Lacticaseibacillus paracasei subsp. paracasei: one gene and its partner. Each later gene encodes a partner of the first gene's protein in a complex. Links are inferred from orthologs where the notes say so. Each region holds a gene or a part of one and is shown on either strand. Other genes may lie near its edges. The genes, in order: pcrA and uvrB.

Region 1 (3,308 bases):
CAGAGATAAAGCCAACCCGTCGATTTTCAACTCAACATTGTAATCCACCGGATGGCCGACATTGCTTTGCATGCGAGCATCCCATTCACTCAGCTCTTCGAACGAAAAAACATCGCCCATCGACAACATCGGAATTGGGTGTTGCACCTTGGCAAAGTCCGAATTAATGACATCGCCGACTTCTTGAGTTGGCGAATCAGGCGTGACTAGCTTGGGATAAGCCGCCTCGAGTGCCTGTAAATCGCGATAATGATCGTCATAGACGTTATCGGTCACAGTTGGCGCATCTTTGGTGTAATACTCAAGACGCCATTGATTCAGTTGCTTCCGAAGCTTTTCGACTTCCGCCTGAGCTTCTTCAAGTGTGAATTGTGCAGCTGGTTTTGCTAACACAGCGAGCCTCCTCTAAAAATATGCATCCCGACATTTCTGAGTCAAACTGCGAACGCTTATGATGCCACTTTGACAATCGGAGCAAAGGCAGCTAGCAGTCGTTTGATGCCGTTGTCTTTAAAAGCAATATCGAGTTCTTGATCATCGCCGGTACCGGTGACTTTCACCACGGTACCAGTCCCCCACTTGCGATGCTTCACCTTGTCGCCAGCTTCCCAACTGGTTTTGCCTGCACCTGTTGTTGGCGCGGCTTGCACAGTAACGGGTGTTGCTGTTTTTTGATCAGCGTGCCGGCTATACGGGGAGCTGAATGCGCGGTCAGTACGATTAATAAATGGAATGTCACTTTTTGGCTGGGTAGTGCCAATGACTTCCAACAAGTCAGGATTAATTTCTTCAATGAAACGGCTAGCAGGATTGTTTTGCCGTTGACCATACAGCATCCGGCCATAGGCATTGGACAGATACAGCTTCTGTTTGGCGCGGGTAATGCCGACATAAGCTAAGCGCCGTTCCTCTTCGAGCTCGCTTTCATCCATGGAAGCCCGACTCAATGGAAAGAGTCCTTCTTCCATCCCCACTAAAAAGACAACCGGAAATTCCAGTCCTTTAGCAGCGTGCAAGGTCATCAAGGTAACTTCTTGTGCATCTTCTTCAACGTCATCCTGATCCGATAACAGCGCCAATTCAGCCAGAAAATCAACGAAAATGTCGCTGTCTTCATTTTCCGGCTGATACCGGGAATCGAATCCTTGGGTCACCGAAAGCAATTCTTCTAAGTTTTCGATGCGGGTATCGGCTTCCAGATTGTGGGCCGCTCGCAGTGTTGATAAATAGCCACTATCCTCAAGAATTGCCTGCATCATCTCGGTCACGTTTAGATCTTTTCGCCGTGTACCCAGCTGCTGGATCATTTTACCGAACTTAGCTAACTGTCCGCGAGCTTTACCAGCAATCGGACTGAGTTCAGCATTCGCCGCTGCTTCCAGCAAGGACCAGTCATGCTCATTGGCAATGGCCTCTAACTTTTCAACGCTTGTGTTGCCAATACCGCGTTTTGGTTCATTGACAATTCGATTAAAACTCATATCGTCTTCCGGATTGACCACTAACCGGAAATACGCTAGCGCATCGCGAATTTCCTTGCGATCATAGAACTTATGCCCGCCAACCATTTTATATGGAATATTGGACTTCACAAACGCTTCTTCAATCGCCCGCGACTGGGCATTGGTTCGGTACAGAATCGCAAAATCACTATATTTGCGATGATTATCAGCGATCTCTGCTTCAATTCGGCGAATGACAAAAATAGCTTCATCAGTTTCGCTTTGAGCGCGGTAATAGGTAATCTTGTCGCCTTCGCGATTTTCCGTCCATAACGTTTTGGCTTGGCGATTCTGGTTGTTCTGAATCACATCATTGGCCGCACTCAAAATAGTTTTAGTTGACCGATAATTCTGCTCAAGCAAAACGACTTGCGCCTTTGGATAGTCTTTTTTGAAATCCAAAATATTCTGCATATTGGCACCACGCCAGCCATAAATACTCTGGTCGGCATCACCAACCACACATAAATTATGGTAGCCTTCTGCCAACATATGCACGAGCTGGTATTGTGCTTCGTTAGTGTCCTGATATTCGTCAACATGAATGTAGCGGAACTTACGCTGGTAGAATGCCAGTGTTTCTTTGTCTTTTTCAAAAAGCACGATGGTCTGCATGATGAGATCATCAAAGTCCAATGCCTGATCACTGCGCAGACGCTTTTGATATTCCGCATAAACCTGCGCCACAACTTTGGTGAAAGGACTGTTAGCCTGCTCATTGGCATAAGTTTGTGGATCCACGAGTTCATTTTTAGCGCTCGAAATAGCACCTAAAATGGATTTAGGATCGTAGCGCTTTGGATCAAGATTGAAATCAGCCAAAATATGCTTCACTAGCGTCAGTTGCTCAGCAGGATCAGCAATCGTAAAGGCACGGTTATAGCCCAGCTTGTCAATGTCGCGTCGTAAAATTCGGACACAGAGCGCATGGAACGTTGATACCCAAATATCGCGCGCAATCTCAGCATCAACCAACTTGCCGACCCGCTCGCGCATCTCACGGGCGGCCTTATTTGTAAACGTGATGGCAAGGATGTTCCATGGATTGACGTGCTTTTCTTCAACTAAATAAGCAATCCGATGAGTCAATACCCGTGTCTTGCCTGAACCGGCACCAGCCATAATCAGCACTGGCCCTTCAGTCGCCAACACCGCCTCAGATTGCTTATCATTCATACCCTTTAATGCGGCATCCATTACCATTTAACGAATCGTCCTTTCAGAAAAACCAAGTGAAAAATTCCTTGACCTATTGTACCAAATTTTGGGAGGGAGCGTGAGCGAGTGGTCAATCATGACCTCTTTAAAATCAGATGTACAAGGTTTCTCGTCCTATCTGACGTGAGTCTTCACCTGTGGTCCGAGCTGGCTCCGCGGCGATTGGGCTGGAACGTGGTGGGCACAGCTTTGAACCCGCAAAGTGCGCGGTTTCAAAGTCTGGCCTTGTTCTAAAACGGGAAGCCCACCCGTTTAAGAACAATGTCACCACTGAGCCCATCGCCGCTCCGCCAGCTCTCTCTTTCTATTCAAATGGCAGTAAAACGCATTGCCACCGGTCTCTGTTGTGGCTGTAGGCAATAAATCAAAGGCTACAATTCAAGCATCCTCCTCCACCCTGCCTATCAGTTCTGCTACACTAGAGAAAACAAGTTGGAGGCAGCAACGATTATGGAGACGAAATATGGGCGGCACTCTTTTTTTGATGGTGGCTTGTTGGCTTATGTCGGCTGGACGATTCTTGGCACTTTGATCACGATTTTTACACTAGGCATTTGTTATCCATGGTCTTTGACCATGCTATATGGT
Region 2 (3,208 bases), 100 kb from region 1 along the record:
GTACCATCATTTGGACAAATCGGATGCCCGACACGTGCCCACAGCAAGCGCAAGTAATCGTTGATTTCAGTGACTGTTCCCACAGTTGATCGGGGATTTTTTGAAGTGGTTTTCTGATCAATCGAAATCGCCGGACTTAAGCCGTCAATCGAATCGACATCCGGTTTTTCCATCTGTCCCAGAAACTGTCTGGCATATGCTGAGAGACTTTCCACGTAACGACGCTGACCTTCGGCGTAAAGCGTATCAAAAGCCAGACTGGACTTACCTGAACCAGATAGGCCGGTCATCACGACCAGTTTATTGCGGGGTATCGTCACATCAATATTCTTTAAATTGTGGGCACGAGCCCCATGGATCACAATTTTATCGTTTGCCATTCACAAAAGATCTCCTCATTTTTAGCAAGCAGTATTGGCGAAAATCACATTGCCACAACAGCTTATACGCCGACTTCTGACCGCTCACCTTAACGCGCTCGCCAGCCCAAAAACCTGCACATAAGGACCTTGAACGCAATGGCCAAAGACCGGCCATCACGTTCAAGGCCACTTATGCTCCGGTTTCTAACCGGGCTGGTTCGCGCTCACCGGATCTGTTCAAAGCAATCTTGGCTGACTTGGTACCATCGTGCAAGTGCGATCTGATTAAGACATATCAGCCTGCAATTCAAGAATTGTGTCGCGTAATGACGCTGCCTGCTCGAAATCAAGCTTCTTAGCTGCCGCCTGCATTTGTGAGCGCAGGTTTGCTACTAACTCCTTCTTATCAGCCTTGCTCATATCCTCATAATCAACTTCAGCAAAAGTCTTCTTGGCCTCGGCTTTATCATCATCTGATTGTTCATAGCTGGAAATAGCTGCCCGAATCGGTTTGATAATGGTCTTTGGCGTGATGTGATGTTCTTCGTTGAACTTCTCCTGAATCGTCCGTCGACGTTGGGTTTCATCAATGGCAGCCTTCATGGAATCTGTCACCTTATCAGCATACATGATGACTTTGCCATGCTCGTTACGTGAAGCCCGCCCAATGGTTTGAATCAAGGAACGTTCGGCACGCAAAAAGCCTTCCTTGTCAGCATCCAAGATTGCAATCAACGAAACTTCAGGGACATCGATCCCTTCACGCAAAAGGTTAATCCCAATCAGCACATCAAACTTGCCAAGTCGCAGATCACGAATAATCTGCGTCCGTTCAAGTGTCTTGATGTCACTATGCAAGTAGCGAACCTTGATGCCCATGTCTTTCAGGTAGTCAGTCAGATCTTCAGCCATTTTCTTGGTCAAGGTGGTGATGAAAACACGTTCGTGAGCATCAACCCGTTTGTTAATTTCACCAACAAGATCATCAATTTGACCCATGACCGGTCGAACCTCGATCTTCGGATCCAACAACCCGGTTGGCCGAATGATCTGCTCAGCAATATCGTCTTTAGGAACCCGATCCAGTTCATAAGGACCAGGAGTAGCACTCACATATAAAATACGATGGACATGTTGTTCAAATTCATTGATTTTCAATGGCCGGTTGTCCAAAGCACTTGGTAAACGGAAGCCGTAGTTGACCAGCATTTGCTTCCGCGCTCGATCGCCATTGTACATCCCGCGAATTTGCGGCATGGTGACATGACTTTCATCCACCATAATGTTGAAGTCTTTCGGGAAAAAGTCCAGCAGTGTATACGGTGGTTCACCAGGCTTACGGCCATCCATATGGCGTGAATAGTTTTCAATGCCGCTGGTGAAACCCATTTCCCGCATCATTTCGATATCATAGTTCGTCCGCTGCTCTAACCGTTGCGCCTCCAACAGTTTGTTTTCACTGCGCAGGACTTTCAATTGTGCCTCTAACTCAGCAGCAATGCTCTTAATCGCTCGCTGCATCTGTTCATCGCTGGTCATGAAATGCGTTGCCGGGAAAATTGCCACATGATCACGTGTCCCGATGACTTCGCCGGTCAATGCGTCGACTTCGGTAATCCGATCAATTTCGTCACCGAAAAACTCGACTCGAATCGCATGGTCATCACGACTGGCCGGGAAAATTTCAACGACATCGCCGCGAACTCGAAAGCGACCACGTTGAAAATCAATGTCGTTTCGATCAAATTGAATATCTACAAGTTGGCGTAACAGTGTATTACGATCAATCGTCATGCCAGTTCGCAATGACAGCACATGATTCTTGTATTCATGCGGATCACCTAAACCAAAGATTGACGACACTGAGGCCACCACGATGACATCATTTCGTTCCAACAACGCACTGGTGGCGCTGTGCCGCAGTTTATCAATTTCGTCGTTAATCGCACTGTCTTTTTCAATATACGTGTCGGTACTCGGGACATAGGCTTCAGGTTGATAATAATCATAGTAGGAAACAAAATACTCAACCGCGTTATGCGGGAAGAATTCCTTGAATTCACCATAAAGCTGCCCGGCCAATGTTTTGTTGTGAGACAAAATCAAGGTCGGCTTGTTCAAGTTGGCGATGATGTTGCTCATCGTAAAGGTCTTCCCAGTCCCAGTTGCACCCAACAAGATCTGTTCTTTCTTACCCTCTTCAAAGCCCTTTGTCAACTTGGCAATGGCCTGTGGCTGATCACCAGCTGGTTGGTAAGGTGAAACCAGATCAAATTTACGATCGGCTATTCGTTCGATCATCGACATGCCTCCTATAAAACAATCACATGGGCATCATTCATTCCGAATACAAGGTGAACACGTGTCAATCCGTGCAGGAAAAAGGCCCCAGTGAACGCATTTTTACATTATCCAAACAAAATTTCGTCATCAAAAAAGTTGGAATCGACATGATGCGCATTCCAACTTTTGTCTTGCTTATTATAACATAGCGAACATACTTTCGCTACTTGTTTGGTTCATGTTCTGCCATGGTTTCTTTAGTCAGTTTAGCAAGCTGATCGCGGCTGGCAAATTTTTCATCAAGCATGTCCGGCAACACTTCCTCCAAGAAGTAGCGCACGCTAGGACGATTCCGAAATTGCAGGATCGTGCTTAAGCTTTCGGAGTAGATATCCAGAAAAACCTGTTCAGGATTGCCTTTCTCGATTTCGCCAAAACCTTCGTATAGCAGATCAATTTTATCAGCAACACTCAAGATCTGCCCTTCAAGCGTTGCATCCTTGCCTTCAGAAAGACGACGACGATAGCGATCCTGAAAGTCACGGGGAATTTCATTTTTGATA

What was found.
Region 2: the proteins of pcrA (region 1) and uvrB are in contact, whole or in part, in a crystal structure (PDB 7EGT), measured with the Thermus thermophilus proteins. The link is inferred for Lacticaseibacillus paracasei subsp. paracasei from one-to-one orthologs. Residues at the interface, in WP_096412145.1 of Thermus thermophilus: His654, Arg656, Phe657, Gln666, Asp668, Glu669, Lys680, Arg681, Leu682, Ser683, Lys685, Tyr686, Ala687; in WP_096411307.1 of Thermus thermophilus: Glu23, Leu25, Arg26, Asp27, Gly28, Glu29, Arg30, Phe31, Arg55, Glu326, Asp327, Phe328, Glu379, Ser382, Gln383, His398, Gly400, Arg401.

What each region holds. Positions count from the first base shown.
Region 1 is NZ_AP012541.1:1,048,391-1,051,698, reverse strand. The notes cover bases 78-3,055. They hold pcrA (DNA helicase PcrA), read right to left. Parts: upstream 2,706-3,055; coding sequence 450-2,705; downstream 78-449. Other genes in these bases: ligA (NAD-dependent DNA ligase LigA), read right to left, coding at 78-393. Also shown: more of ligA, read right to left, coding at 1-77; LBPC_RS05255 (DUF898 family protein), read left to right, coding at 3,171-3,308. UniProt on the Escherichia coli protein: A helicase with DNA-dependent ATPase activity. Unwinds DNA duplexes with 3'-5' polarity. Translocates on single-stranded DNA with 3'-5' polarity. Initiates unwinding more efficiently from a nicked substrate than double-stranded DNA.
Region 2 is NZ_AP012541.1:947,902-951,109, reverse strand. Bases 156-3,033 are described here. They hold uvrB (excinuclease ABC subunit UvrB), read right to left. Parts: upstream 2,664-3,033; coding sequence 648-2,663; downstream 156-647. Other genes in these bases: LBPC_RS04775 (YfbR-like 5'-deoxynucleotidase), read right to left, coding at 2,869-3,033; uvrA (excinuclease ABC subunit UvrA), read right to left, coding at 156-380. Also shown: more of uvrA, read right to left, coding at 1-155; more of LBPC_RS04775, read right to left, coding at 3,034-3,208. UniProt on the Escherichia coli protein: The UvrABC repair system catalyzes the recognition and processing of DNA lesions. A damage recognition complex composed of 2 UvrA and 2 UvrB subunits scans DNA for abnormalities.